4 regions of the Bacillus sp. ABA4_010 genome follow, and region 4 is predicted to be linked to each of the others. Evidence: predicted binding sites of a transcription regulator. Region 4 holds the regulator's gene; each other region holds the start of a gene.
What was found. The regulator Rex, encoded in region 4, represses fermentation and respiration genes when NADH is low (regulators of the CRP and FNR family bind a similar motif). The targets are predictions, from matches to a motif close to TTGTGAAATATTTCACAA.

Region 1 (7,314 bases), 220 kb from region 4:
CGTTTTACAAATGATGAGGCCAACAACAACGGCAGCAAGCGGATCCAGCCATGGCACTCCGAACTGGGCACCTATAATGCCGACAATGGCCCCCACACTTACTAAAGCATCCGATAAATTGTCTTTCGCCACTGCTCGCAACGCTTGACTGTCCAATTGATTCGCTAGACGCTGATTATATCCATACACCACCAGCATCATGATCGCAGCGCCGAAAGCACTCCAAGCCGCCAATAGATCGGGAGTTTTCTGTTCTGCAACAAACAAAGAATGCCCTGCTCCATATAAAACTTGTATTCCAATAAGCAGCATAATAAAAGAAGCAATCAATGAAGCCACGTTTTCTGCACGGGAATGTCCATAAGGATGATTTTCATCTCGAGGTTTTTTGGAGATTTTTAATCCAACTAAGATTGTTATAGAAGCAATAATATCTGTAAAGTTGTTCAAGCCGTCTGCCCTTAACGCTTCTGAATTCGTTATGGCTCCCATAAACAGCTTAAAAACGGATAAAACTATGTAAACGGCAATGCTGAGCCAAGCCCCTTTTTCAGCAAGCTCATACCCTTTCTCATTCATATCATTCAATCACCTTTCTTTCTCGCTTTTTACGTAAAACTAGTGTAGCAAACGGACTTCGGGTGGGTCTACAGCAACATAGTTGAATGATAGAAGATATATAGGCAGCATAAAAATGTTTAGCCTCGCACAAAATCAGTTGCCTTCAGTAAACTTCACACAAAATAGACCGTTAAGAAATCCAGTCATAATAAAGATTTCCTAACGGTCCGTTTATGTTGATATGTTTTAATATTGTTCTTCTTTTTTAAACACGTTTTCTAGCGCATATAGCTTACTTCCAGCAATAACTAAATATAAAGCCATCACAAATAGTGCTAGGTCCAGCTCATATCCAGCCATTTGCCCATTTCCTAAAAGACCGGCAGCCCACTTTACTTTAATCGTTGCTCCAACCATCAGTATCACCATTAAAGCCGATACGACCCGTGTTCCTGCTCCTACGACTAACAAAATTCCGCCGACAAGCTCAATAATGGCTACAACATATCCAAACGCCCCTGGTAACCCTATACTTGCAAACCATCCAGCGATATTCTCAATACCTCCCTGAAACTTTGCCAACCCATGGGCAAAAAAGATAATTCCTAATGCAAGACGGATTAATAAGCCGCCGATCTCATATTTTCGCGTCATTTTCATTTCATCCTTTCATGTTTTAAGGTAAATCAATTAACATAAATCTTGCGTGCTCATATGCTGTTATATGCAACGACTGAACTTCAGTTATTCGTGCTGAATCTCGCTTTTGCAGCGTATCTTCTTCATTTAAAGTTACAGTTCCTTCAATTACAAACAAGAAAATACGACGTCTGGTATCTTGCTTAAATGTAATGTCATGCCCTTTATCTAAATCAGATAAATAGATGGTTAAATCTTGATGAATGCGTGCAATTTGTTCGCCTCCACTTTTGGACACGACAGGCAACAAGTTGTTTTTCAGTTTCGCTTCATCAAAATTTGTTTGTTCATAAGAAGGCGTAATTCCGCTTTTTTCCGGCAAAAACCACATTTGCAGAAAGTTGACCTCTTCTTCTTTTGAAGGGTTTACCTCTGAATGAACGACACCTGTTCCTGCAGACATCCTTTGGACACCGCCAAACGTTGTAACTGCAGAATGCCCGGTACTGTCTTCATGCTTTAAATAACCGCTTAATACGATTGAGACAATTTCCATTTCCTTATGAGGATGTGCACCAAACCCTCTAAGTGGAGCGACAATATCATCATTTAAGACGCGCATCGGTCCAAAATTTAAATTATTAGGGTCAAAATACTCCGCAAACGAAAAACTAAACGCGCTTTGGAGCCAGCCATGATTTGCTTTAAAACGATCTTGTTCACGATATATGTTGATCATATTCCTCATCCTGTTCCTTAAGATTTATTTACTTACTGCTTGTTCTTTTTAGAAATCATTTAAAATTAAACTGAAGTGATTTATTTTCAAACTGAGATATAAATGTTAATTTATCTCGAATTCAAAGTAATTATACATAGAAATCTCTCCTTTCGTCAACATCTTATTTTAGCGAGACAAAAAAATGGTCAGAATAAAGGTGAAAAGTTTATAGACACAGCCTTATTCCCCTGACGGATATATGTGAGAAAATTGTTCTCATATGAGCAGCATAGCCTCAATCAGTGCTGCTCGACTATGTGTATAAAGAAGTGGAGAGATTACTGTCCGTCAATCCGCGGTAAAAACTATCTCTCCTTATCCTATTCATAAATTAGACACAAATTTTTCTTTTGAAAGCGATAACACTGTGACTTTTATCACTTCGATATTTTTTTAGATGAAGTATATTTAATTTGTGAAAACAATCACATATAGGAGAAAGGTGAGAGATTATGAAAAACGTTCGTAGAAAAGTAGCAGTTATCGGTACAGGTTTTGTTGGATCAAGTTACGCATTTGCGATGGTGAATCAAGGAATTGCAAACGAACTCGTTTTAATAGATATCAATCACGAAAAAGCGGAAGGAGAAATTCGAGACTTAAATCATGGAATGCCTTTTGCTTCTCCGATGAAAATATGGGCCGGCGGCTATGAAGAATGTAAAGATGCTGATTTAGTCGTCATTACAGCTGGCGCTAACCAAGCACCTGGTGAAACTCGTTTAGATTTAGTCGGAAAAAATGTGGCCATTTTCAAGAAAATTGTTGGCAACATTATGGAAAGCGGGTTTGACGGGATTCTTCTTGTCGCTACAAATCCTGTAGATATTTTATCTTATGTTACGTGGAAATTATCAGGTCTTCCTAAAGAACGTGTCATCGGATCTGGAACTATTTTAGATACCGCGCGTTTTCGTTACTTATTGAGTGATTACTTTAACGTAGACGCCCGCAACATTCACGCTTATATTATGGGGGAACATGGTGATACAGAATTACCGGTATGGAGCCACGCTCAAATTGGCAGCGTATCTGTCCAAAACTTCCTTGGCGTCGACAGCCTTGAAGACGTAACGGAACATCCTGATATGAAAAGTATTTTTGAAAACACTCGTGATGCTGCTTACCATGTTATCAATCGAAAAGGCGCTACTTATTACGGTATTGCAATGGGACTAGTTCGTCTCACAAAAGCGATACTCGGAGATGAAAACTCTATTTTAACGGTATCTGCTCTTCTGGAAGGTCAATATGGAGTTAAAGATGTTTACACAGGTGTACCGGCTATTGTCAACAAAGATGGCATTCAGCAAGTAATTGAATTGGATTTAAGTGAAAAAGAGCTGCAGCAATTCCAATATTCAGCTAACGTGTTAAAAGAAACGCGCGAAAAAGCATTTTAAACAAACGTTTGTATAGATAAGAGGAAGAAAGAGGACTCTCCTCTTTCTTCACGAAAACAACGAGGTGACCAACATGAGCTGGACTCAAGTATATGATCCGATGCAAAACATATGGCTTTCCGCTACTATCGCTGCTATTCCTGTTCTCTTTTTCTTTTTAGGATTAACCATCTTTAAAATGAAAGCCTACGTGGCAGCCGGTTCAAGCGTCATAATTTCGATAATGACTGCCATTTTCTTTTACAAAATGCCGACAAACATGGTCGTAAGTGCCGCTGGATATGGTGCAGTGTATGCTATTTGGCCAATTGCTTATATTATTATCGCTGCCTTATTTTTGTACAAGCTCTCTGTAAAAAGCGGACAATTTGACGTCATTCGCCAATCCATTGTTTCCATTACGGATGACCCTCGACTACAGATGTTATTAGTAGGTTTTTCCTTCAACGCCTTTTTGGAAGGAGCAGCCGGATTCGGAGCACCAATTGCCATTACTGCAGCGTTGCTTGTTGGTTTAGGGTTTAATCCTCTAAAAGCCGCAGCTCTTTGCTTAATCGCCAACACTGCTTCTGGAGCATTTGGTGCAATGGGCATTCCCGTCATCGTCGCCGGACAAGTTTCCGGAATTGATGCAAAGGAAATTTCTCGATTTTTAGGGTATTCTCTTCCTTATATCTCTTTTGCCGTACCATTTTTGTTAGTCATGATTATGGATGGCTTAAAAGGCGTACGTGAAATTTGGAAGCAAACCTTTGTAACGGGCTCTACTTATGCCATTGCCCAATATTTAACCATTACATTTATCGGTCCTGAACTGCCAAACATTATTGCTTCCATTACTAGCCTTGTGGCCTTAGCTTTATACATTAAGGTAACATCTAAACGAGAAGCATCTGCTTCAGTTACCAAACTTTCTGCCGGTCAAATTGTGAAAGCATGGTCTCCTTTTATCGCGTTAACTCTATTCGTGACAACATGGAGTCTCAACTTCTTCAAAGGATTATTCGCACCAGGCGGACTGCTAGAAAAAACAACGTTATTAATTGAAGTTCCTGGCCTTCACAATCAAGTTATTAAAGCAAGTCCTCTTGTAATGGAACCAACACCATATGCAGCTGTGTTAAAGTTAGACGTGCTAGCGGCAACCGGTTCAGCCATTGCCATTGCAGGGATTGTGTCTATGCTTCTTTTAAAAGTGGATATAAAAACAGGAAAAGACACGTTAGTAGAAACCATTAAAGAACTATCTAAACCAATCTTTACGATTATGATGGTACTGGCCTTTGCTTTTGTCGCTAACTATTCTGGTCAGTCTTCTACTTTAGGTTTGGCATTAGCTAATACTGCAGATATATTCCCATTTTTATCACCGGCATTAGGCTGGATTGGTGTCTTTTTAACAGGATCCGTCGTATCTAATAACGCTTTGTTCGGGAGCTTACAAACCACAACAGCCAGTCAAATTCAAGTCTTGCCAATCATTCTTGTTGCGGCCAATACTGCAGGCGGTGTAATGGCTAAAATGCTTTCTCCTCAATCAATCGCCGTTGCCACAGGAGCAGTCGGTCTTGTCGGAAAGGAAAGTGAACTTTTCCGCTATACATTAAAATACAGTATAGGCTTTTTGATTTTGGCGGGTATCATTACTTTTATCCAAGCTATTATACTTTAATTTTTCTCTATCAAAAAAAAGCACCTGGACATGACATCCAAGTGCTTTTTGCTTATTGCGATACATCAAGGTCTTCTATTTGCTTTTTCTTCCGACGAAACGGAAAACGGAATCGCTTCATTTTGCCGCTGAAATCATCAATAAAGGTATAGACGACCGGGATTAACACTAATGTGAAAACGGTCGAGAATAGTAAGCCAAAAATGATGACGACAGCCATTGGGGACTGTGCTTCTGCTCCTTCCCCAATTCCAAGAGCAAGCGGCACCATTGCTAATACCGTTGTTAAAGTAGTCATGAAAATCGGCCTAATCCGGCTCAAGCCAGCATCAATAATGGCGGCTGTACGATTCAAACCTTTTTGACGCTGAATATTGATGTATTCAACTAATACAATGGCATTGTTAACAACAATCCCTGCAAGCATAATCAAACCGATGAATGCTGGTACACTTAAAGGTTTTTGAGTCACAGCCAGTCCGACTAGTACCCCGACTAAAGTTGTCGGCAACGAGAACATGACGACAAACGGGTACGAGAAGGAATCAAACTGTACCGCCATAACTAAGTAAACAAGGAAAACCGATAATACTAGCGCTAAAGCGAGACTTTGGAACGACTCCGCCATCTCTTCTCCTTGTCCTCCCATGGAGATTGTGTATCCTTCCGGCATCGAAAGTTGATTCAATTTTTGCTGAATGTCTCTGTTAATGGAACCTAAATCGCGATCACGAATATCACTTGTAACAGATACTTGACGCTGCTGATTATCACGATTGATTTCAGCAGGACCTTGTACTTGTTTAAGCTCGGCTACCGCAGACAACGGTACATCAATCCCGTTATTAGAACGAATCACCATATTTTCTAAATCGCGAATCGTTTGGCGGCGATCTTCAGGAAGCATTACTCTTACATCGTACTCGCTTCCTTCCTCACGATAACGTGTAGCGACCTGTCCATCAAAGCCTAGTTTTACTTCATTCATCACCTGCTGGTAAGAGAGACCATACTGGCTAAGAATGTCACGCTTTACTTCAATCTGAATCTCTGGACGTCCTTCTGCCAGCGTGCTATCGACATTGTACGTTCCTTTTACATCTTCTACAATCCACATCACTTGCTGCGCTAAATCTTTGAGCACGTTCAAGTCAGAACCATTAATTTTAATGTCAACAGGTGCGCCTGTGCTTGGACCTGATTCCATCTCTCCTACTTTGAACTCTACTCCTGGAATATCCTGTACTTCCTTCTCCATCGCTTTAATAAAAGCAGACGTTGTCATGTCACGCTCTTCTGGCTTAACAAGCTGAATGATATAACTCGCTTCATTCGAAACAGGAGAACCAAATCCGCTGTTTCCTCCGCCGATAGTGACATAGTTCGTATCAATAACTTCTTTATATTTATTAAGGCGCTTATCCACTTCATCGACAGCGGCCTTCGTTTCTTCAATTTGCGCTCCTTCACGAGTCACAATATCGATTGAAATTTGTCCTTGGTCTGATGCTGGAATAAAGGATGTTCCAATAAAAGGAACAAGCCCGAAGCTCCCAACAACCAATAATACGGTACTAAGCAATACCGTTTTACGATGATTTAATGCCCATTGTAAGAAGTTCCGATATTTTTCAACAATTTTACGTGTAAAGTTATAAAGCCGTCCTGTTTTTCCTTCTTCTAATTCTCGTTGTGCCTCGGTTTTGACTTCCTTCGTTAACATTCTAGATGATAGCATTGGAACAAGGGTTAATGCAGCAATCAATGACGCTAATAAAGAGAAGCTGACCGTTAATGCAAGCGGACGGAACAACTCTGCTGCCAACCCTTCGACGAAGACGATTGGGGCAAAGACGACGACACTCGTTAACGTAGAAGCGATAACGGCTGGTGCCAATTCTTTTCCACCTTGGATAGCTGCTTCTTTCAGCGGAACCCCTTTTTGCCTTAAGTCAAAAATATGCTCCAAAATAACAATTGAACTATCGACCATCATCCCAATTCCAAGGGCTAATCCACCCATGGATAAAATGTTTAATGTCTCCCCAGTGAAATACATGAGAGTAAACGTAGAAATAATGGCAATCGGAATCGTGAGCCCAATCACGAGCGTTGCCCGAATACTACGTAAAAACAATAGAAGTACAATGGTTGATAAAACTGCGCCCATAATCATGTTGTTAACAACACTGCTGATAGATTGACGAATGAACGTCGAAGTATCCAGAATAATGGACAAAGATAACCCGTCTTTTTCC
Region 2 (7,314 bases), 2.5 Mb from region 4:
TGTGTTCGCAACGATTTTTTGACCGTCTTTTAAGTCAATTTCATTGCCGCTTACATTGGTGACAGGAAGGCCTGTTAAAAATTGAACGCCGCGTTTTTCTAAGCTTGCTGTGGCACGCTCAATTAAATGGTCTGGCAGCACTGGAAGAATTTTCGGACCTGCTTCAACAAGCATGATTTTCAACTCTTTCGGATCGACGCCGTATTGTTTCGCCACTTTTGGCATGTTGTCGACAATCTCACCAACTAATTCTACGCCAGTTAAGCCGCCGCCGCCGATGAGAATTGTTGCATCTGCTTCATTTTTCGTTTTCGCATATTCACGAATGCGAGCTTCAATATGATTGTAAATTTTGTTTGCATCATTTACAGATTTTAATACCATGCTGTGCTCTTCAAGTCCTGGAATACCGAAGTAAGCGGTTGTGCTTCCTAAACCGACAACAAGAGCATCATATGTTAAAGTAGAGCCGTCCGCCAGTTTCACTTCTTTGCTGTCTACAGAGAAAGACTCCACTTTTGCGATTTTAAGGTCAATATCTTTTCCTTTGAAAAGCTTTTCTAATGATAAAGAAACAGCACCTTCAGCCGTCGTTCCACCCGCAAGACGGTGTAACTCTGTGATGATTTGGTGTGTCGGGTATTGGTTGATAACCGTAATTTTTGCGTCTGTTTTCGTTAAGTATTTACGAGCCGTTAAAGCGGTTAAAAGTCCGCCGTAACCTGCACCTAAGATGACAATATGTTTTGACATAGTTTATTCCCCCGTCTTTTACTAAGTTGACTAGAACCTTATAAATCTAGTTATTTATTGCGAGCGCTAATTTCAAGGTAAGCGTTTACGAAACGGAAAAGTTTTTGTGTTTGCGGGTCTTTTAGCATTTTTAATAAACCGAAAAGACCGATTACTTCATTGCTTTCCTCTGCGCGATCTTTCGCTTCAATCGCGGTTGCTGCAATTTGTTTCACTGTGTCTGCTACTGGTTCAGCGATCTCTTTAATGGCGCTGACTGTGTCATTTTTCAAGACTTCATCCGTAGCCACTGATTGAGCAAAGTCATATGACTTCGTTAGAACGGTTGCCAGTTCTGTCAATTTTGGAAGCTGTTCAACAAGAGTCGTTAAAGATTCTTGTACTTCAGGCTTTAGTAACTGATCAAGAATATCCAATTGTTCTTGACGAACAGATAATGTAACCGATTCTTGTTCAGGTTTTGTTTGAGTCAATGTTTCAGGCATTTTGCATTCTCCTCTTCGATAGTATTGCTCCTTAATATACAGGACATATGAATCCTCTTTCTCTATGATAACTCTCTCCCTATACAAATCTCAAGAGTATTCGTGAAATATTACACAAGATGTCACTTTTTAGCCAAGCATTGCGAAAATCAGATGTTGATATTCAGTCAGAATTAAGGAATGGGGGCGCTGCGTTTCAAAGAAAAATTGGCTCGCCATCGTTTAGAAGCAGCCAAACTCGTCGATAATGGCAGTAAATGTAAAAGTAATGTCGGAGGGTATGGAGCGGATGTTCTTTTTCAAAAGGAAACGAAAAACAGCAAGGCATGTCGAGAATACCCAAGAAACTAATGGAAAGTCAAACGAACCGTTACACAAGCATTTACCTGAAAGTATCCAAAAAATTAAAACACAATTAGGCTACAGTGAAGATATTATTTCGAAAGAAGTGACGTTCGGACTAGACAAGCTCGTCCTTTTTTATACAGACGGACTTTCGGATACACAAGCCATTCAAGAATTCATCATGGAGCCGCTTATGCTTCATGAGAAAAAAACAGAATGGGAAAAAAAGCTCGCGGCAGGTGAGCAGCCTCTTCATATTTTAAAAGAACATATTCTTTCTACAAGCGATACGCAAGTGGTGAACGGCTATGAGGAGTTGTTTCCCGCCCTGTTGTCTGGTCATACCATTTTGTTAGTGGAGGGCTGTTCAAGCGGCTTGTCTATCTCTTTGCGGAAATGGGAAGATCGCGGGGTAACAGAGCCGGCGGCTGAAACGGTCATTCGCGGTCCGCGAGAAGGGTTTTCCGAAAATTTACGAACAAATACGGCCCTCATTCGTCGGAAAATTAAAGACGAGCATCTTTGGATTGAAAGCAAAAAAATTGGGAAACGAACGAAAACGAATGTATCCATTGTATACATAAAAGGGATTGCCAACGATAAAATCGTCCAAGAAGTGCATACACGGCTTGACCGAATCGACATTGACGGCATTTTAGAAAGCGGAAATATTGAAGAGCTCATTCAAGATGAGCCATATTCACCATGGCCGACCGTCTACAATACAGAACGGCCTGATGTCGTGGCCGCATCTCTTTTAGAAGGGCGCATTGCGATTGTAGTGGACGGAACACCATTTGTTCTTGTCGTTCCCGTCTTGTTTGTTCAATATTTCCAAGCTGCAGAAGATTATTATCATCGTTCTGATTTTGGGCTTCTTCGTGCGTTGCGTTTTCTTGCGTTTTTTATCGCTTTATTGGCGCCTTCGCTATATATTGCGATTACGACCTATCATCAAGAAATGCTTCCAACACCGCTGCTCATCAGCTTAGCGGCTCAGCGGGAAGGAACCCCGTTTCCAGCTTTTGTCGAAGCTCTTATGATGGAAGTTATTTTTGAAATCTTAAGAGAAGCTGGAGTTCGTATGCCGCGGGCAGTCGGACAGGCCATTTCGATTGTCGGTGCGCTCGTAATCGGTCAAGCGGCAGTAGAGGCAGGAATTGTCTCAGCTGCGATGGTTATCGTCGTGGCGATTACAGCGATTTCTAATTTCGTCCTGCCTTCATTCAATATTGCCATTACTGTCCGTTTTTTACGCTTTCTGTTAATGGGGCTTGCGGCTGCTTTTGGTTTGTTCGGCATCCTTGTCGGCATCATTGCCATGCTTCTTCATTTATGTAGTCTTCGTTCATTTGGTGTGCCTTACATGAGTCCATTCGCACCGTTTCATCTATCTGAACAAAAAGATGGGATTTTGCGACTGCCGATTTGGAAAGGTTCGCTGCGACCTCACTATTTGACAAAAGGAGATTCGGTGAAGGCGAACAATAAACCGCCTTCCAAACCGAACAAGCAAAAGTAGACGAGAGGAGGCGGAGGTAGAGACGTGAAGCAAAAAGCTCTCATTATCGTTGTCATTTTTTTGCTAGTGACGACGGGCTGTTGGAACCGCCGAGAATTAAATACACTCGCCATCGCTGTTGGAATGGGCATTGATAAAGAAGGGGATGAATATGTCGTGTCTTTTCAAGTCGTCAATCCTGGCGAAGTGGCATCAAATATGGTAGGAGGAAAGGCTTTGTCAACCGTCATGTTTAAGGAAAAAGGCGATACCCTCTTTGAAGCGATCCGCAGAGTGACAACTCTTTCACCACGGAAAATTTATGTCGCCCACCTTCGAATGGTCATTATCGGTGAAAAAGTGGCAGAAGAAGGCATTGGCGAAGTATTAGATTTATTGTCAAGAGGACATGAAACCCGAACCGACTTTTATTTAGCCGTTGCTTCCAATGCGAAAGCAGAAGAGGTGTTGAAAGTAGTACTCCCGCTTGAGAAAATCCCTTCCAATAAGCTATTTTCATCGCTTGAAGTATCGGAACAAACGTGGGCACCAACGATTGCTGTCACATTGGATGAGATGATTGCCAGTTTGATTCAAGAAGGGAAAAATCCAGTGTTGACCGGGGTGAAAGTGCTTGGGAAACAGGAAGAAGGAGAAGAACGAACGAACTTAGGGCGAATTGATCCGGATACAAGACTGCAATATGAAGGCATTGCGGTTTTTAAAAAAGATCGGCTCGTCGGCTGGATGAATGAAACGGAAAGTAAAGGCTATATTGACATTATCGATAAGCTGGAAAGCACCATTGTGGAAGTGCCTTGCTCTGATAAGGGGAAAATTGGCATTGAGATTTTGAGGGCAAAATCAGACATGAAGGGGAACGTCGAAAAGGACGAAGCGAAGATGGAAGTCACTATCAAGGCTGTAGGAACAGTAGGGGAGGTTCAGTGTACAAATCTAGATTTAATGAAACCGGGTGCATTGAAAGAATTGGAAAAACAGGCGGAACAAGTGCTAAAAGAAAACAGCGAGGCCGCCGTTAAACGTGCGAAGGAGCTTCAAACCGATATTTTTGGGTTCGGACAAGCGATAAACCGGAAAGACCCAGATTATTGGAAAAAAGTAAAAAAGGAATGGAATGACATCTTTGTTGACCTTCCAGTCGGCATTGATGTGACGGTAGAAATCGAAGGCATTGGTACAGTAAAAAATTCAGTGTTGGAAGGAATGGAAGAATAACGTGGTAGCGGCTCTCATCATCTTGTTCGTTGCGGTACTCATCGCGTTCCTGGAACTGCCTGCGTTGCTAAAAAAAAAGCAGAGGCGAGACATTGCCGCCTTTTTGACCTTGCTTGTAATCGGAAGCGCACTAAGTATCGCAAAAGCATTGCATGTTTCGATTCCAACACCACTTGAAGCAATGTCTGTCATGTTCGAGCCGTTCGGAAGCTGGCTGTTTCGGTTATTAGAATAGAAAGATACGATATGAAGAGGTGGAAAAAGATGGAGGGCGGTAAAATTTCAGCAAGTCAGCTCATGATTTTAACAACGTTGTTTACAGTCGGCAGTGCTGTCTTAATTGTGACATCGGGTCTTGCCGAACTCGCTAAACAAGATGCGTGGCTGGCAGCTCTCATCGGCAACGGAATCGGTGTGCTTCTTATTTTTTTATACATAGCAATTGCGAAACGATTGCCCAACCGCAATTTAGTCGAGATGATGGAGACGGTTTTTGGAAAATGGCTTGGAAAAGCGCTCAGTCTATTTTTTCTCGTCACATTATTTTTCGGCGGTCCCGCAACGGTCGTTTATTATTTAGGCGATTTTATGCGAACACAAATTTTAAATGATACGCCCATTGAAGCAATCCATCTTCTTTTTAGTTTAATTGTGATTATGGGAATGCGGTTCGGATTGGAAACCATTGCCCGCACAGCAGAACTGTTATTTCCATGGTTTCTTCTCTTTTTTATCATTCTCTCTTGTTTAAGCATCCCAGATGTTGATGTTAAAAATTTACAACCTGTATTATCAAATGGAGTAAAGCCGATTATAACAGCAACCCTCATGTTTATTAGTGTCACGTTTTTACCAGATTTTATTTTAATAATGCTTGCGCCCGCCTATGTTCATAATGCTAAACAGGCAGGAAAAGCGTTGTTGCTCGGCGCTTTGCTTGGTGGTCTTGTACTATTTACGACGATTATCTTGAGCCTCCTTGTGCTTGGACCAGATTTGACAGCACGAAATTTATATCCAACTTACGTACTTGCTAAAAAAATTAACATCGGTCACTTTTTGCAAAGAATCGAAGCGGTCATTGCCATCGTTTGGTTTATCTCGCTTTATTTCCGATTGGTCATCTATATGTATGCATTGATGATTGGCATCAGTCAAATTTTTAACTTGCGCGAAATTCGACCACTTGCTTTGCCACTTGGTCTTATTTTAATCATTTCATCCCTCATCGTTTATCCGACATTTGACTACAGTCAAACATGGGATAGAGATACATGGGTTCCATACACGATGACGTTTGGCATTCTTTTACCGCTCGCCCTCCTCGTGGGAAGTTATATCCGAAAAGAGCTCCCGCCAAAAGATTCACCACCTTCGTAAAAATCTCGCCTTCCTTGTAACGAGAAACACTTTGAAGCCGATAATACGTAAGAAAGATGATTGTTGAAAGAGGAGAAGAGAATATTATGAAGCTTAGAGAACTAATTGCCCAAATTAATAAAAGTGTCGAAGAACTGGATTTTGCTACGGCAAGACGATACATTGAAGAAAATTTATCTTTGTTAGTTGAACATAAACATGTTTTAAAAGGAAATGCGCGTGAATTATTTGAATTCCTTTCCGAACGGTTGAACGCCAATTATGAACCGCTTACTCGTCAGGAACTGGCGACCATCAGTGCCGTCAATTCTTATGCCATGAAGTTTGACATTAGGGACATTAAATTGATTTTGAAAGAGCATGCACCCTTGTTTTTGAGAGAGGATGTTATCGGTTATTTAAATGTGGATGCAAAAGTCATCTTAGAAGGGTTAGGGGCTATTCCGAAAGAGGGAGCATAAATAATTTAACTCTTCATTATAGTTAGAATTTTATGCTATAATAAGTCAATTCTTTTAAAGGGGGATGGGGCATGGATATGAACATATGGGCTTTCCGACTGTCGCTCGTATCTTTTTTGCTATTCTATGCCTTTTCCACATCAGTTTCACTGAAAAGCATGGCTATGCAAGTCAGCGGGTTTCATCCATTTTGGCCGCTGTTGTTTTTAACATTATGCGTGTTCATTATGGGAACGGCTGGATTTAAAGAAATTAATAATAAATGGGCGGTGTTAAGGAGCATTACAACCGTTGCAGGGAGCGGCTTTTTGCTGGTCGTGTTAGCTTTTATTCTTTTGATCGGCAATATAGGAGAATAAAGGACAATTATCAGAAGAAAGAAAAACAGCGGATTCACTAGTGAATCCGCTGTTTTTCGAGTACGGGCCATCAGCCGTTTAAATCACGAGGCGAGAAAAAACCTGGAAGTAAATCTTTAATGGTCGTTTCGAGTACATCACCTTTTAAGTTAGCTAAAATCACCGTTGTATCTTCGTCACAAAACTCCGCCATGACTTGACGACATGCGCCGCATGGAGAGATCGGACCGTCTGTATCTCCGACAACGGCAATAGCTTTTACCGCTTTTTCACCATTTGCCACAGCTGTAAACAAAGCGGTTCTTTCCGCGCAGTTTGTTAATCCGTATGAAGCATTTTCAATGTTGCATCCACGGTAAATCGTATCACTTGTTGTTAAGACAGCAGCGCCGACTTGAAATGTGGAATAAGGAGCATAAGCTTGTTTGCGAGCCTCAATGGCTTCATTAATTAACGTTTGATAGGTCACGTCATTCACTCCGTTCGTAAAGGTTATCCATACAATGACATTCAAAGCTTGCACACTATGTTAGATGGTCGATGTAGCCGTATACAAAGTGTACTATAAGCGTTCATCTAGAATCAATATCCGCCATTTGGTTTGATAACGGTTACATAAAATGACATCAAAATCAGGGGAAAAGTGAAACCACTCGCTCTCCATTCGACTTAAAGATGTCTGACCTCCGACAATTACACTATACTTCGAAAACAATAAAGTTTCAACTAAAAATGTACAGGCTGGAAATCTTTTTAGTATTTATCCGAAAAAAACCTTATATGCTTGGAAA
Region 3 (7,314 bases), 2.5 Mb from region 4:
CGCTGTCATCAATGAGCAGCATACCATAGGAAGCCGGCATATTGTTTGCCCGTATTTGCTTCCGGAAAAACGAACAGAATCGGACTACTTTCAATTAATCCGTTTATTGAACGAAGCCGGCGAAGCATGCCAGAAAGAAGGCATCACCTTAAGTTATCATAACCATGATTTTGAATTACTCCGTCTTTCTAATGGGAAAACAGCGCTTGAAACCATTTTAGATGAGACGAATCCAGAATGGGTGAAGGCAGAGTTTGATGTATACTGGCTAACACGTGCAGGTGAAGATCCTGTCACATGGCTAGAACGCTATAAAAGAAGAACCCCGTTAGTCCATTTGAAAGATATGACGACAGACGGATCGCAGTTTTTTGCTGAGCTTGGAACAGGTGGTGTCGATCTTCAAGCCGTCCTCAAACAAGGGGAGGCGTCCAATGTTCAATGGTGGATCGTGGAGCAGGATGAATGCAAACGCCCACCGTTCGAGAGCATCGATATCAGCTTAACGTACTTGAAAAAAGCGCTCCATCACTCATAGACAATAAAGCGCACGGAACCTTTAATACTAGATTCAGTGCGCTTTATTTGATGTTCAAACTTTATTTTTGAAGCAACAGTTCAATTTGCCCGCGAATTTCTCCATTCACGTTTTGCTCCGTATGAACGTTCACATACGTTTTCCCGCACTCCATCAGTTTAATCAAGTCTTCAACACTTTTAACCCCGACATTATTTTTTACAATGTCGGCATCTGTAATGATGCCTTGAACAACACCTTTTCGCGTAGTAATACCGTTTTGTTCTGCTAATGTAGCGGCATCTGCTCCAAATAAGAATGCAAGAATGGGGCCGTTTTCATCTTCTTTGCCAAAATGAATGTGTGCTTGAACAAAGTTTCGAATGTCATTTACTTGTAAGAAAAACTTGAGCTTCGTTCCCCGTTTATTCGTGACGAATTTGGCCACTCCAAATGCGTCTGTTCGAACGGGAGGCACCTCATTTCGCCCTTTTAAACGAGCAAAAAAGAATTGTGACATTTTCTTCCCTCCTGCCATTATCATAATTTTCCTGCCAGTATGAGCAGTAAAACCTTTAACCATAAAGGCTTTATATATTTTATTCGAAAGAAATAAAAAGGGTTGGACACGTATCACGGTACAGCTAATATTCTCTTTTCAACTTTTGAACATTTTTCAGGCATAACACATAGGCTGTTAAAGACGTTTTATTGTCACGGAGCAAGAGGAGGGAGAGAAATTGGCAGGAAAACAGAAGGTGGAAGCCACCATCCATCATCTTATTGACTTATTTCGTCAATACCAAAGCGTGGATGGGGCATGGCGATATTGTTTGGAGAGCGGTCCTACGGCGGATGCTTATGCAATTGTGCTGCTAAGGACACTTGAAATGGAAGAAGAGGCACTCATTCAAAAACTAGCGGAGCCGGTCTTGCTACTCAAGCGGAGAACGGAGCTTGGAAATTATTTCACGATGATAATGGAAATTTAAATGCAACCGTCGAGGCGTATTACGCTCTTTTATATTCTCGTTATCTTTCAAAAGAACATCCGAAGATGGAAAAAGCAAAGCAGTTCATTTTACAGCATGGCGGAGCGCAAAACGTGACCGGTTTATTAACAGAGGCGCTTCTCGTGTTAACAGGGCAGCTTCCTTGGCCTAAAAAAAATGTCATTCCAATTGATGTAATGCTCCTTCCTACGTGGTTTCCCGTTAATTTATTCGACTTGTCAGGTCATGCCCGCGTACATCTCGTTCCGTTAATGATTGCTGCGCATCAACATTTTTCACTGAAACATGAACACACACCAGACCTTTCCGACTTGTTTTTGTCAAAGAAAGAACGAAAGCCGTCATTTTCGCCGCTTTCCATCGTTATTCAATCATGGAAGGTACTAGCGAAAACCGTTCCATTTCTTTCTCGCCGCTTGCAAAAAAAAGCAGTCAGAAAAGCTGAGTTGTTCATGCTCAAACGACTTGAACCGGACGGCACGCTGCTCACATATTCCACGTCTACGATGCTAATGATTTTCGCTCTCTTATCTCTCGGGTACACGAAAGAGTCGCCTGTTGTAGCAAAAGCGATCGAAGGGATCAAAACATTGCTGTGCAAACGAGACGGGCATGTTCACTTGCAAGTGGCAACATCAACCGTTTGGGATACAGCGTTAATTAGCTATGCGCTTCAAGAAGCAAGCGTACCAGCAACAGATGCCACTGTGCAAAAGACCGTTCATTATTTAGTCTCCCGCCAGCAAAATAAAAAAACGGATTGGCGTATCCATAACCCCGAAGGAGAACCAGGCGGATGGGGATTTTCTGATGTGAACACAAAATATCCTGATTTAGATTGTACGGCGATGGCGCTAAGGGCGCTAAGTAAAGCCGCAAACAATCAGCGATCATCTGAGCAAGCATGGAACCGCGGGTTAGACTGGTTGTTGTCAATGCAAAATGACGACGGAGGATGGCCGGCGTTCGAAAAAAACACGGATAAAAAAATGATGACCTTCATTTCGTTTGAAGGGGCTGCTGATTTTGTCATTGATCCGTCCACGCCCGACCTCACAGGAAGAGTGCTGCAATTTCTCGGAACAGATGCTGCGTTGAAAGAAGACCATCCAGCTGTCAAAAAAGCGGTCAAATGGCTGAAAAGACAACAGAAGGGGGATGGGTCATGGTTTGGGAGATGGGGCATTTCCTTTATTCATGGCACTAGCGCTGCCGTTCTAGGGCTGTTGGCAGCAGGTGTACCGAAGAATGATCCGGCGATAAAAAAGGCACAAAACTGGATGCGGGGGATTCAAAATAAGGATGGTGGATGGGGCGAGTCGGCGATGAGTGATGTAAAGAAAGAATACATTCCACTTGGAGCGAGTACACCTTCGCAAGCTGCTTGGGCACTCGAGATGCTCATTGCACTGGAAGAAAAACCGACAACTGAACTAACGCGCGGAATAGAATACGTTATCCAATCACTCCAAAAAGAGGAGTGGACGAACACGTACCCGACAGGCGGAGGACTTCCCGGCAACGCGTATTTCTACTATCCTAGCTTAAACGATGCATGGGGACTGCTTGTCCTGGCAGCATACAAACATAAGTTTCTCTCGTAATATACAGAAGGCCGCTATCATTTCTCATGAAAGCGGCCTTCGTCTGTTAGCTGTAAATTTCTTTAATGCCGGCTAACCGGATGGAAAAGATTTTTTCTTTATCATCTTTTACTGATAGCGTTTGATCGTTTAAATTAAGGTTACATACACGCCCTGTACATGTTTGGAGCGATCCGTTTTGATAATAGTTAATAGTAATCGGAAGTGTTGAACGCAATGCTTTTAAAATCATGTTGAAATCTCCTTTCGTCACAATAATGTGTATAAAATCGTCTATTTACGGACTTGTTAGTCTAGTAGCATTCATGATTTACTTCTTTTTCTTGTGTTATCTTCATTATACACAAAAATTAGAAAGCGTTTACATTTAATTTTGAACAATTCGTGAAAGTTTGAACAAAACCATGATCTAGGGGTACATTTTTCTGTAGCTCACATTAATGGGCAGGTAGAAAAGTTGGAGGAATCGGAGAAATTTAAGTGGAGGAGAAAGCGCTATCTAGCAACGGTTCACCTTTTAACGTAAAAGTTAGATCAGTCAACGAACCATCGGTAGGAGAGGAAGGAAAGTCTCTACCGATGGAAGTTCCTTTTATTTCGGCTGAAGCGCTCGGGCAAATTCCTCGAGTGAAGTCGAATATGTGACGTAAATACGCGGCAGCACATATCGCTCATTTTTTATACCCATTGGTACATACGCTCCTGGTGTTGTCGTCACGGCAAACTGATAATACTTTTTTGCTTCGGCAACCGCCCGATCATTAAAATTTCCGTACGGATAAGCGAAAGCGATGACGGGTCTTCCGGTAATGGTTTCAATTTTTTCTTTTGATTGTTTCAGCTCATACGGAAAATCTGCCTTTTTCGTTAAATCAGGATGAGTGGCTGTATGTGACTGAATGGAGAAAAAACCAGAATCCGCCAAGCTTTTTAATGTTGTTTTCGATAGCCGCCCAGGCCCTCCGATAAAATCAGAAATGACAAATAAGGTGGCGGTGGGCTGAAACGTGTCACCCTTCAGTTTTTGGAACACTTGAAACGCATTAAGAGTGTTTTCATAGCCGTCATCAATTGTAATGAATACAGGTTTTTGTACGTTATCAATGTCCTCCCATCGTTCAAATGTTAGCGGGGTATAGCCGTTTTCTTTTAAATAGCGTATTTGTCGTTCAAAACTTTCAGGGGTGACGTACAACTCTTTAGAACCGCTCCCTGTAAATTCATCAATCGAATGGTAAACCAAAATGGGCACATGCCCGTCTGCATTTCCGTGCAATGGAAATAAGAGCAAGAGCCCGATCATACACACCCATGTGAACCGCTTCATCTTGTTCCGCCTTTCATCACTTTTTTGTTCCTATTGTTCCGGAACGTAGTTTTTTTATGCTCCGTTCAAACTTAACAGACCTTTCCAAAAATAAGAATAAATTGTGTCAAAAATAACAAACCTCCTTCATTTTTGATGGAGATGTGATAAAAGTCACATCGTCTTATGAAACATCATGATAATTTATGAGAAGTATGGGAGACATCATTCATCAGGTAATCAGATGTAATGGATGAAACCATGAAAATGTATCCGCACACAATGCGGGATGTGAGAAAGGAGAGGAATGCTTTGAAAAAGCAAATGCTGCTTGATAACAGCAAACGATGGATAACGGCCGTCTTAACGATGCTTTTGCTAGCAGGATGTGATGACCGCTATTTCATTTTGAAGCCGCAAGGACCAGTGGCGCAAAAAGAATATGACCTTATTATTTTTTCCATTATTTTATGTGCCATTGTCGTCATCCCTGTCCTCGGTCTTCTCGTCTATATTGTGTTCCGTTATCGGGATAAACCGGGGAATACAGCACCATACACACCAGATTGGGATGATAGTAAAACACTTGAAGTGATTTGGTGGGGGATTCCAATTGTTATTATTGGCATTCTCGGATTCTTCACGGCCAAAACGACATATGAGCTCGTGGAACCGCCTAACCAAGATGTGAAGCCCATTACGATTCAAGTGACGTCACTCGATTGGAAATGGCTGTTCCAATATCCGGAACAAAAAATTGCAACCGTCAACTATGTGGAAATTCCGGAAGATATGCCGGTTCAATTTGTTTTAACGTCAGATGCCCCGATGAATTCCTTTTGGGTACCGCAGCTTGGCGGCCAAGTGTACACAATGCCAGGGATGGCGATGCCGCTTTGGCTTCAAGCAGATCATCCGGGTGAATACTTCGGGTCAGGAGCGAACTTTACAGGAGAAGGGTTTGCGCATATGAATTTTAAAGTCATTGCGAAGCCGCAGGAAGAGTTCGATCAATGGGTGGCAAGCGTTAAAGAAGAAGCGCCGCCGTTAACAGAAATGGGCTATGCCGAATTAGCGAAACCAGGCGTGACGGAACAACTATCTTTCTCTTCTATTCCACCGCTTTTATTTTACGACACTGTCATGAAAAACGGCGGGGAATATATGGAACATAACGCGAAAACGGCGCTAGAGGCGCTTTGCGGTCTGCGGTACGGACCGGATTTTGACAGTAAATAAACGGAAATGAACGAAAGGAGGAGTCCTCTTTGCTTAATCAATTGAAAGAGTTTGCATCGGAATTTTTTGTAACGGGGGAACCGCTCATTTACGGAGCGGATGTCGCGATTGTATTAACGACCATCGGGATTATTTTTGTGTTAACGTACTTTAAAAAATGGAAATGGCTGTGGCGCGAGTGGCTCACAACGGTTGACCATAAAAAAATTGGGATTATGTATATGCTTTCTTCACTGCTGATGCTGTTCCGCGGCGGGGTCGATGCCCTGTTAATGAGGATTCAGCTTGCATTTCCACAATGGGAGTTTTTAGATTCCCACCATTACAATGAAATTTTCACAACACATGGCACGATTATGATTTTATTCATGGCAATGCCGCTTATGTTCGCCTTTTTTAACATCGTCGTTCCGCTTCAAATCGGAGCGCGTGACGTTGCCTATCCGTTTTTAAATGCGGTCAGTTTTTGGCTGTTTTTCTTCGGGGCCATGTTGTTTAACTTATCATTTGTCATCGGCGGTTCGCCGGCAGCGGGCTGGCTTAGTTATCCGCCGCTTTCTGGTATGGAGTTCAGCCCAGGACCTGGTCAGGACTTCTACATTTGGGGCATTCAAATTTCCGGGATTGGAAGTTTAGCTTCAGGGATTAACTTTATCGTCACGATTTTAAAAATGCGTGCACCAGGCATGAAACTGATGGATATGCCATTATTCACTTGGTCTGTATTGGCAAGCTGTATCATTATTATTTTCGCATTCCCAGTCTTAACCGTCACGCTTGCGCTTTTATTCGTAGACCGCTTCTTTGATGGTCATTTATTTACGATGACTGGCGGCGGAAATCCGATGATGTACATCAACTTAATTTGGATGTGGGGACATCCAGAAGTATACATCGTTGTGCTGCCTGCATTCGGTATTTTCTCTGAAATAGTGGCTACGTTCTCGAAAAAACGAATTTTCGGCTATAAATCGATGGTTTTTTCCATGATGATTATTAGCGTGCTCTCTTATTTCACTTGGGTGCATCACTTTTTTACGATGGGAGCAGGTGCCAACGTTAACGTATTCTTTGCGATTACGACAATGGCCATCGGGATTCCAACAGGGGTAAAAGTATTTAATTGGCTGTTTACGATGTTCCGCGGCCGCATTCAAATGACGCAGCCGATGCTATGGACGATTGCCTTCGTTCCGTGCTTCCTCGTCGGTGGTGCAACAGGGGTGATGCTCGCCGTCGCACCAGCAGATTATCAATACCATAACAGCTATTTCTTAATTGCACATTTCCACCAAGTGTTAATCGGCGGAGTGGTGTTCGGCTTCTTCGCAGGTCTTTATTATTGGTGGCCGAAAATGTTTGGCTTCAAATTGAATGATCGCCTCGGAAAATGGGCGTTTTGGACATGGAACATTGGGTTTTATGTATGCTTCATGCCGCAATATGCGTTAGGGTTCATGGGCATGACTCGCCGTATTTACATTTATGATTTTGATATGGGCTGGGGGCCGCTAAACGTGATTTCTACGGTCGGTGCGTTTTTCATGGGCATTGGCTTCCTATTCCAAGTTGCACAAATTCTTCACGGTATTAAATACGGGGAGCGTGACATAACAGGTGACCCGTGGAATGGTC
Region 4 (7,314 bases):
TTAATTGGCCTACTTCTTCGTCAGCTGCAGAAATGGCCGCAACTTGAGCGATAGAAGCTTTGCCTTCGATTGGCTTAGAAATTGCTTTTAATTCTTCTACAGCTACAGCTACTGCTTTTTCCATTCCTTTACGAACACCCATTGGGTTAGCGCCAGCTGTTACGTTTTTAAGGCCTTCACGAATCATCGCTTGTGCTAAAACTGTTGCAGTTGTTGTACCGTCACCAGCAACATCGTTTGTTTTGCTTGCAACTTCTGCTACTAATTTCGCACCCATGTTTTCGAATGCATCTTCTAATTCGATTTCTTTCGCAATTGTCACACCATCATTGGTGATTAATGGAGAACCGAATTTTTTCTCTAAAACCACGTTGCGTCCTTTTGGTCCAAGAGTTACTTTTACCGCATTCGCTAATTGATCCACACCGCGAAGCATCGCACGACGAGCTTCTTCACTGAACATAATCTCTTTTGCCATGTTTGTAGACCTCCTCAGAAATAGTAATATATTTTAACAATCATATGATATTTGGATCGTTCAATTAAGTAAAAATATGAAATTAGCCAATAACAGCTAAAATATCGCTCTCACGCAAAATCAAGTATTCTTTGCCTTCGAATTTCACTTCTGTACCAGCGTATTTTGAGAAGATAATGCGATCACCTTCAGCTACTTCAAGAGCAACGCGCTCACCGCTGTCTAGTACACGACCAGTTCCCGCTGCTACTACTTTACCTTCTTGAGGCTTTTCTTTCGCAGTATCCGGTAATACAATACCGCTTGCCGTTTTTTCTTCAGATTGTACAAGCTCAATTACTACGCGATCACCTAATGGCTTTAACAAGTGAAACAACCTCCTCAAATATATATCCATCGTATTAGTTTCTTATTAGCACTCATCATCTTTGAGTGCTAACACAATTATTATATTAAATAAACTGACTTTTTTTTGCAAGTAAAAATATAAAAATTTTTCAATTGTGAAACTTTCGCTTTCATCGGTCTATATTAGATTATTTCTCTTTCCATGTATTCTAAACCTGCCTTACTTGATAAATGATTGCGACTTTAAACATGACCTCATTTGTTATTTATCGTACTATGTTACAATATAGTGTATATAAACGATTGCTGAAAAGGAGTATGCAGATTGAAGAAACAATATTGGCTTATCATTTTGACATATGTCGTAATGCAGCTCTCTGGAGTTATTGGCATTGATTTGCTGCTTTCTCTAGGTGTAGCATCTGATCAGCCTCTTACGATTGCCCAACCATTAGCTGCAAGCTATTGGACCATTATTAGCTTCTCTATCGCTCTTATCATTGTTCTTTTTTTATTAAGAAACGACATGAACATGCGACAACCTACTTCCGTCTCGAAAACATTCCTTTGGTCTATTTTCGGCGTATTTCTTGCTTTGGCTGCGCAATCCATTGCAGCTATGATTGAAATGAATGTATTAGGAATTGAACCCGGTTCTCAAAACACGGAGTTCATCGTAGATTTAGTGAAAATGACGCCTCTCCTCATTATTGTGACGTCCGTTATTGGACCTATTTTGGAGGAAATCATTTTTCGTAAAATCATTTTCGGCACACTTGTTCCTAAACTCGGCTTTTTCTTATCAGCTCTTATAAGTGCCATCGTCTTTGCATTCGTTCATCTCGATTTTAGCCATCTTTTAATTTATACGGCCATGGGATTAGTTTTTGCCTATTTATATTCCAAAACGAAGCAAATTCTTGTTCCGATTGTGGCGCATGTTATGATGAATACGATTGTCGTATTAGGTCAAACCATTTTTGCGGATCAACTGGAAGAGATGCAACGCAACGCAGAGCAAATGCAAATTATTTTGGGAGGCTTTTTATGGTGAGAAATCCGTCCCTCTTTATGGGGCTTATTTATGTGTTAATGGGGGCATTATTTACGTACCTTGCCGTCGGAAGTGCAGAAAAAGGGCTTTTTGACTTCGGTACCATTTTGCTGATGGCAGTCGCGGCTTTTGATTTCGGCACAGCTCTACGTATTTTCAACCTTCATTATCAAATTAAAAAGCTTCAACAGCAGAAATAAAAATATCTATGTAAAAGGGCCCTTTACCAATTGAACATTGGCGAAGGGCCCTTTTGCTTCGTTACATGTTAGCTTGAGCTTCCTGCTCAGCTTTCAATACTTTACGGTAAGCAGATTTTGAGATGATAATACTAATTTCATAAAGAAGCAGTAACGGCACTGTGACCATTAGATGAGAAATAATGTCAGGCGGCGTAATGAACGCAGCAATGACCAATAGGAAAAAGTAGGCATACCTTCTCACATTCGCTAAAAACATCGGTGTCACAATCCCTAGCCTTGTTAAAAACATAACAATAACAGGAAGCTGAAACAATAAACCGAACGGCAGAACCAGCTTCAGCAAAAACTGAAAATATTCATTAATGCCAATAACTTGTTGAATGTTTAAATCATTCGCCAGCCCTGTCATGAAATGAACGACAAATGGAAACAAGATAAAATAAGCAAATGAAATGCCCCCTAAAAACAAAAACAATGAAGCGGGAATATAGCTTAAAGTCACTTTTCGTTCTTTTTCATAAAGACCTGGACTGATAAAGGCCCATAGTTGATACAAAGCAATGGGCGAAGATAAAATACATCCGATGATAAAAGCAAACTGCATATAGATTTTAATTGGATCAGTCAGCCGAAAGGCATTCATCGTTAATTCCTTCGCTTCATCTGCCTGTTGCAAATATAAAATAATCGGCTTTACTAAGAAAAATGATCCAATGGTAGCCGCTAAAAAAAAGACAATCGTAATGATTACCCGCTTTCGCAGCTCTCCAATATGATCATACACAGACATTTCTTGTTCCGTCATAACACTCATTCCTTACTTTTCGCTGCGCTTATCGTCATCATCATCTGCTAATCCCTTAGTTGCATCTTTAAATTCTTTTAGCGTATGACCTGCTGCTTTTCCAAGCTCAGGTAATTTCTTTGGTCCAAAAATAAGCAATGCGACAAGGGCAATTAATAAAAAGCTACCAAATCCTAAACCCATAAATACCTGTCTCCTCTCATCTTAATTAACCTGTTTAAAGATCCTGCGGATAGTTCTTTAAGAAATACACAAGTGATTGAAGTTCCACTGCCAAATCAATGTGATGGATGCGAATAGAGTCTGGTACACTAATACGAGCTGGCGTAAAATTCAAGATTCCTTTAATTCCACTTTTAACTAAGCGGTCTGTAATTTGTTGCGCTGCACTTGCTGGCACCGTTAAAATTGCAACTGAAATCTCTCCCGTAATTTTCTCCTCTAAATCATCTAGATGATAAATGGGTACTCCACCTACATTTGTGCCTACTTTATTTTTTTCAACATCAAAAGCAAATTCAATTTTCGTATTATTGTTCTTAATGAAATTATAATTTAAAAAGGCGGTTCCTAAGTTTCCCACTCCAATGAGGGCTACTTTCGTGACTTCGTCTTGATCTAACGTTTTCCTAAAAAAGGATAGCAAATAATTGACATTATAGCCATAACCTTTTTTGCCAAGTGCTCCAAAATAAGAAAAATCTCTACGAATGGTTGCTGAGTCCACTTTAACAGCCTCGCTTAATTCAGCTGAAGAAACACGTTGTTTTCCTGAAGAATGCAAGTTTTTCAAAAAGCGATAATAAAGAGGCAATCGCTTCGCAGTTGCTTGTGGTATTTTTAATTGCTCAGTATTCATGGTTCCCTCCCACAATCCAAAAGCCTGTATATATTATAAATTCTCTCTCTTAAAATCTCCGTTCTTCCCACCTGTTTTTTCTACTAAATATGTAGGTCCGATTACCATGGCTTTATCAATCGCTTTGCACATATCGTAAACCGTCAGCGCACATATAGAAGCAGCAGTTAACGCTTCCATCTCGACTCCTGTACTTCCTTTAGTTTTGACCTCTACTTGAATATTTAGTAAATAATTTGCTCCTTTTTGACTCCATGAAAAAGAAATGTCTACCCCTTTTAAGGCAATAGGGTGACACATCGGTATGACATCAGCCGTTTTCTTAGCCGCCATAATTCCAGCGACTTGTGAAACCGCTAACACATCTCCTTTTCCAATCTCTCGCTTCTCTATTTTTTGATAGATTTCTTCATTCACTTCTACACTGGAAACCGCAACAGCTGTGCGGAACGTTTCAAGCTTTTCCGAGATGTCAACCATCTTCGCTCTACCTTGATCGTTAAAATGCGTCAAACTCACATCTTCTCCTCCTCTATTTATGACTATACACTATTTTCATCCATCTGTCTCTTATGCTCCCTGCATTTCATACACACTAATAGGTAGCAATCTGGATAAAAATGGACTTACTTCTCCCATTATATCAGCATAAATAATATTGGACAGTTGCTCGGGATTCATACATTACGATACACTAAACCTATACTAATAGAGGTGAACCATATGATTCTTTTACAATTAAATAACATCGCCAAGTATTTTGGTGCTGAACCTGTTTTAACAAATATAAAAATGGAGATCCAATCCAAAGATCGAGTGGGACTTGTCGGCCGCAATGGAGCGGGAAAATCGACATTGTTAAAGATTATTGCTGGTCTTCATTCCCATGACCAAGGCGAAATCATCAAACCAAAAGGCATTACCATTGATTACATGGGGCAAAGCACCATTTTGGAGTCGGAATTATCCATTTGGGACGAAATGATGACTGTCTTCCAGCCTTTACGACAATTAGAACATCAACTTCGCACATTGGAACAGAAAATGGGAGATCCAGACCTATTAAACGATGAAGCACAGTATGAAAGACTTCTCCGTGAATACGACCAATTACAAATCTCGTTTAAAGATCAAGGCGGTTATCAATATGAAGCGGATACCCGATCAATCCTTCACGGCTTTCGTTTTTCCGACTATGATTATGAAACACCGATTTCTACTTTAAGCGGGGGACAAAAAACACGATTAGCGCTGGCAAAGCTGTTGCTCACGAAACCGGATTTACTCATTCTCGATGAGCCTACCAACCATTTAGATATTGAAACACTATCTTGGCTTGAACAATTTTTACAAAATTATGCAGGCGCAATTTTAATCGTCTCGCATGACCGCTATTTCTTAGATAAAGTGGTTTCGCAAATTTATGAAGTTTCTCGGACAACGGTAACAAAATATATTGGCAACTATTCGAACTACTTAATTCAAAAAGCAGAACAGTATGAGCGCGACTTAAAGCAGTACGAAAAACAGCAAGATGAAATCGCCAAATTAAATGATTTCATTCAACGCAACCTTGCTAGAGCCTCAACAACGAAGCGAGCACAAAGCAGAAGAAAACAGCTGAATCGCATGGAAATGCTGTCCAAACCTCAAGGTGATGAAAAATCAGCCTCTTTCCTGTTTGACATTGAACGTCAAAGCGGAAATGAAGTGTTGAAGCTAGAGGATGTAGCGGTTTCGTATCGTCAGGAAGAGGCTCCGGTCATTAATGGCATTAGCCTTCGCATGACAAGAGGAGAAAGCATTGCTTTAGTGGGACCAAACGGAGTCGGAAAATCGACGTTATTGAAAGCCATCACCGAACAGCTTCCTACACAACGTGGAGCTATTCACTTCGGTTCAAATGTCACCGTTGGCTACTACGATCAAGAGCAAGCAAATTTAATATCCAATAAAACGGTCCTGCAAGAACTATGGGATGATTATCCAACAAAAAACGAAAAAGAAATCCGTACAGTACTTGGAAACTTCCTCTTTTCAGGTGAAGACGTGCTTAAACCCGTTTCTACTTTAAGCGGCGGTGAGAAAGCCCGTCTTGCTCTTGCTAAATTAATGATGCAAAAAGCCAATTTCTTAATTTTAGATGAGCCTACTAACCATCTTGATTTAGACAGCAAGCAAGTATTAGAAAATGCCTTAATTGACTATCCTGGGACTCTTTTATTTGTATCCCATGATCGTTATTTCATTAATCGTATCGCTACAAAGATTGTGGAATTGTCTGCTCATCAGGCTGACGAGTATTTAGGCGATTATGATTATTATGTCGAGAAAAAAGCCGAGCTTTTAGAGATTCAGCAGCTAGAAGAACAGGAGATGCAAAATGGAGCGAAAGCTAACAAGGAAGCAGCTCTTGAAAAAAACTCATATGCGCAAGACAAAGAAGCCAAAAAACTCGCTCGTCAGCGAAAACGCCGCCTCGAAGAAATTGAAGAACGTATTCAAGAGCTAGAAGCGGCCATTGCTAAACATGAGGAACGATTATGTGATCCCCTTGTTTATCAAAATCATGAGGAAGTTCAAAGGATTAATAAAGAAAAAGAACAAGATGAACAACAACTAACGGAACTAATGGAAGAATGGGAACAGCTTCAGCTTCTTCTTGAAGAATAAAAAAGCTGCCTGAAACAGGGGAACATCCCCTCTTTTCAGGCAGCTTCTTTTTAGTTCTCTAAGTCAAGACCAGGATTGGCGTTTAATGCCATTGTCGATAAGCGCCCTTGTTCAAACAAGACACTTCCCGCAGCTCCAATCATAGCTGCATTATCAGTACACAAAGACAATGGGGGAATGACAAGCTCAACATGATCTAAGGAAGAAAAAGCCTTCTCCAATTCACTTCTTAACCCTTTATTCGCCGCTACTCCTCCAGCTAGTAACACTTGCTTCACATTGTACTCTTTTGCAGCGCGTATCGTTTTTCCCACTAGTACATCAATGACGCTTTGCTGAAAGCTTGCAGCCAAGTCCGTCGGCTTGATTTCCTCACCTTTTTGATTTGCATTATGAACGGTATTAATGACAGCTGACTTCAATCCACTAAAGCTGAAATCATATGATCCTTCTTCCAACCATGCTCGTGGCAATGAATAGGAAGGTTCTCCCTCATGAGCTAAACGGTCGATATGGGGCCCTCCTGGATAAGGAAGATTCAACGTTCTCGCCACTTTATCATAAGCCTCACCTGCTGCATCATCTCGTGTCTCGCCTATAACTTCAAACTGACCATGCTCTGGCATGTATACGAGTTCCGTATGGCCACCCGATACGACTAAAGATAACAAAGGAAATTCCATTTCTTTGACTAAACGGTTCGCATAAATATGACCAGCGATATGATGAACCCCTACTACAGGTTTTCCATGAGCAAATGCCATTGCTTTGGCTGCATTCACACCAATGAGTAGCGCTCCAACCAATCCCGGCCCTTCCGTGACCGCGACTGCATCAATGTCTTCAAATGAAATGTTGGCCTGCTTTAAAGCCTCTTCCACGACAAGTGTAATT

Region 1: a site for Rex is predicted at 2,395-2,412, ahead of ACXAEO_RS18550 (L-lactate dehydrogenase). Genes of this name have one in related genera too.
Region 2: a site for Rex is predicted at 1,339-1,356, ahead of ACXAEO_RS07435 (DUF1641 domain-containing protein). Genes of this name have one in related genera too.
Region 3: a site for Rex is predicted at 4,603-4,620, ahead of ACXAEO_RS07410 (ubiquinol oxidase subunit II). Genes of this name have one in related genera too.

What each region holds. Positions count from the first base shown of each region.
Region 1 covers NZ_JBSWUN010000003.1:3,511,781-3,519,094, forward strand. The annotation lists gene ACXAEO_RS18535 (cation diffusion facilitator family transporter) at 1-579, opposite strand, end outside; gene ACXAEO_RS18540 (DoxX family protein) at 808-1,215, opposite strand; gene ACXAEO_RS18545 (pirin family protein) at 1,238-1,939, opposite strand; gene ACXAEO_RS18550 (L-lactate dehydrogenase) at 2,434-3,384, shown strand; gene ACXAEO_RS18555 (lactate permease LctP family transporter) at 3,458-5,056, shown strand; gene ACXAEO_RS18560 (efflux RND transporter permease subunit) at 5,109-7,314, opposite strand, start outside.
Region 2 covers NZ_JBSWUN010000003.1:1,269,128-1,276,441, forward strand. The annotation lists gene ACXAEO_RS07430 (NAD(P)/FAD-dependent oxidoreductase) at 1-753, opposite strand, end outside; gene ACXAEO_RS07435 (DUF1641 domain-containing protein) at 804-1,238, opposite strand; gene ACXAEO_RS07440 (spore germination protein) at 1,528-3,105, shown strand; gene ACXAEO_RS07445 (Ger(x)C family spore germination protein) at 3,130-4,323, shown strand; gene ACXAEO_RS07450 (hypothetical protein) at 4,325-4,558, shown strand; gene ACXAEO_RS07455 (GerAB/ArcD/ProY family transporter) at 4,588-5,703, shown strand; gene ACXAEO_RS07460 (hypothetical protein) at 5,790-6,164, shown strand; gene ACXAEO_RS07465 (hypothetical protein) at 6,236-6,523, shown strand; gene ACXAEO_RS07470 (cytidine deaminase) at 6,594-6,992, opposite strand.
Region 3 covers NZ_JBSWUN010000003.1:1,260,065-1,267,378, forward strand. The annotation lists gene ACXAEO_RS07380 (sugar phosphate isomerase/epimerase family protein) at 1-538, shown strand, start outside; gene ACXAEO_RS07385 (CHRD domain-containing protein) at 600-1,037, opposite strand; gene ACXAEO_RS07390 (hypothetical protein) at 1,258-1,509, shown strand; partial or broken gene ACXAEO_RS07395 (terpene cyclase/mutase family protein) at 1,509-3,134, shown strand; gene ACXAEO_RS07400 (YolD-like family protein) at 3,181-3,366, opposite strand; gene ACXAEO_RS07405 (polysaccharide deacetylase family protein) at 3,727-4,461, opposite strand; gene ACXAEO_RS07410 (ubiquinol oxidase subunit II) at 4,753-5,679, shown strand; gene qoxB (cytochrome aa3 quinol oxidase subunit I) at 5,709-7,314, shown strand, end outside.
Region 4 covers NZ_JBSWUN010000003.1:3,727,518-3,734,831, forward strand. The annotation lists gene groL (chaperonin GroEL) at 1-478, opposite strand, end outside; gene groES (co-chaperone GroES) at 561-845, opposite strand; gene ACXAEO_RS19585 (lysostaphin resistance A-like protein) at 1,152-1,880, shown strand; gene ACXAEO_RS19590 (YdiK family protein) at 1,874-2,080, shown strand; gene tatC (twin-arginine translocase subunit TatC) at 2,142-2,888, opposite strand; gene tatA (twin-arginine translocase TatA/TatE family subunit) at 2,901-3,071, opposite strand; gene ACXAEO_RS19605 (redox-sensing transcriptional repressor Rex) at 3,106-3,747, opposite strand; gene moaC (cyclic pyranopterin monophosphate synthase MoaC) at 3,781-4,266, opposite strand; gene ACXAEO_RS19615 (ABC transporter ATP-binding protein) at 4,471-6,420, shown strand; gene tsaD (tRNA (adenosine(37)-N6)-threonylcarbamoyltransferase complex transferase subunit TsaD) at 6,471-7,314, opposite strand, start outside.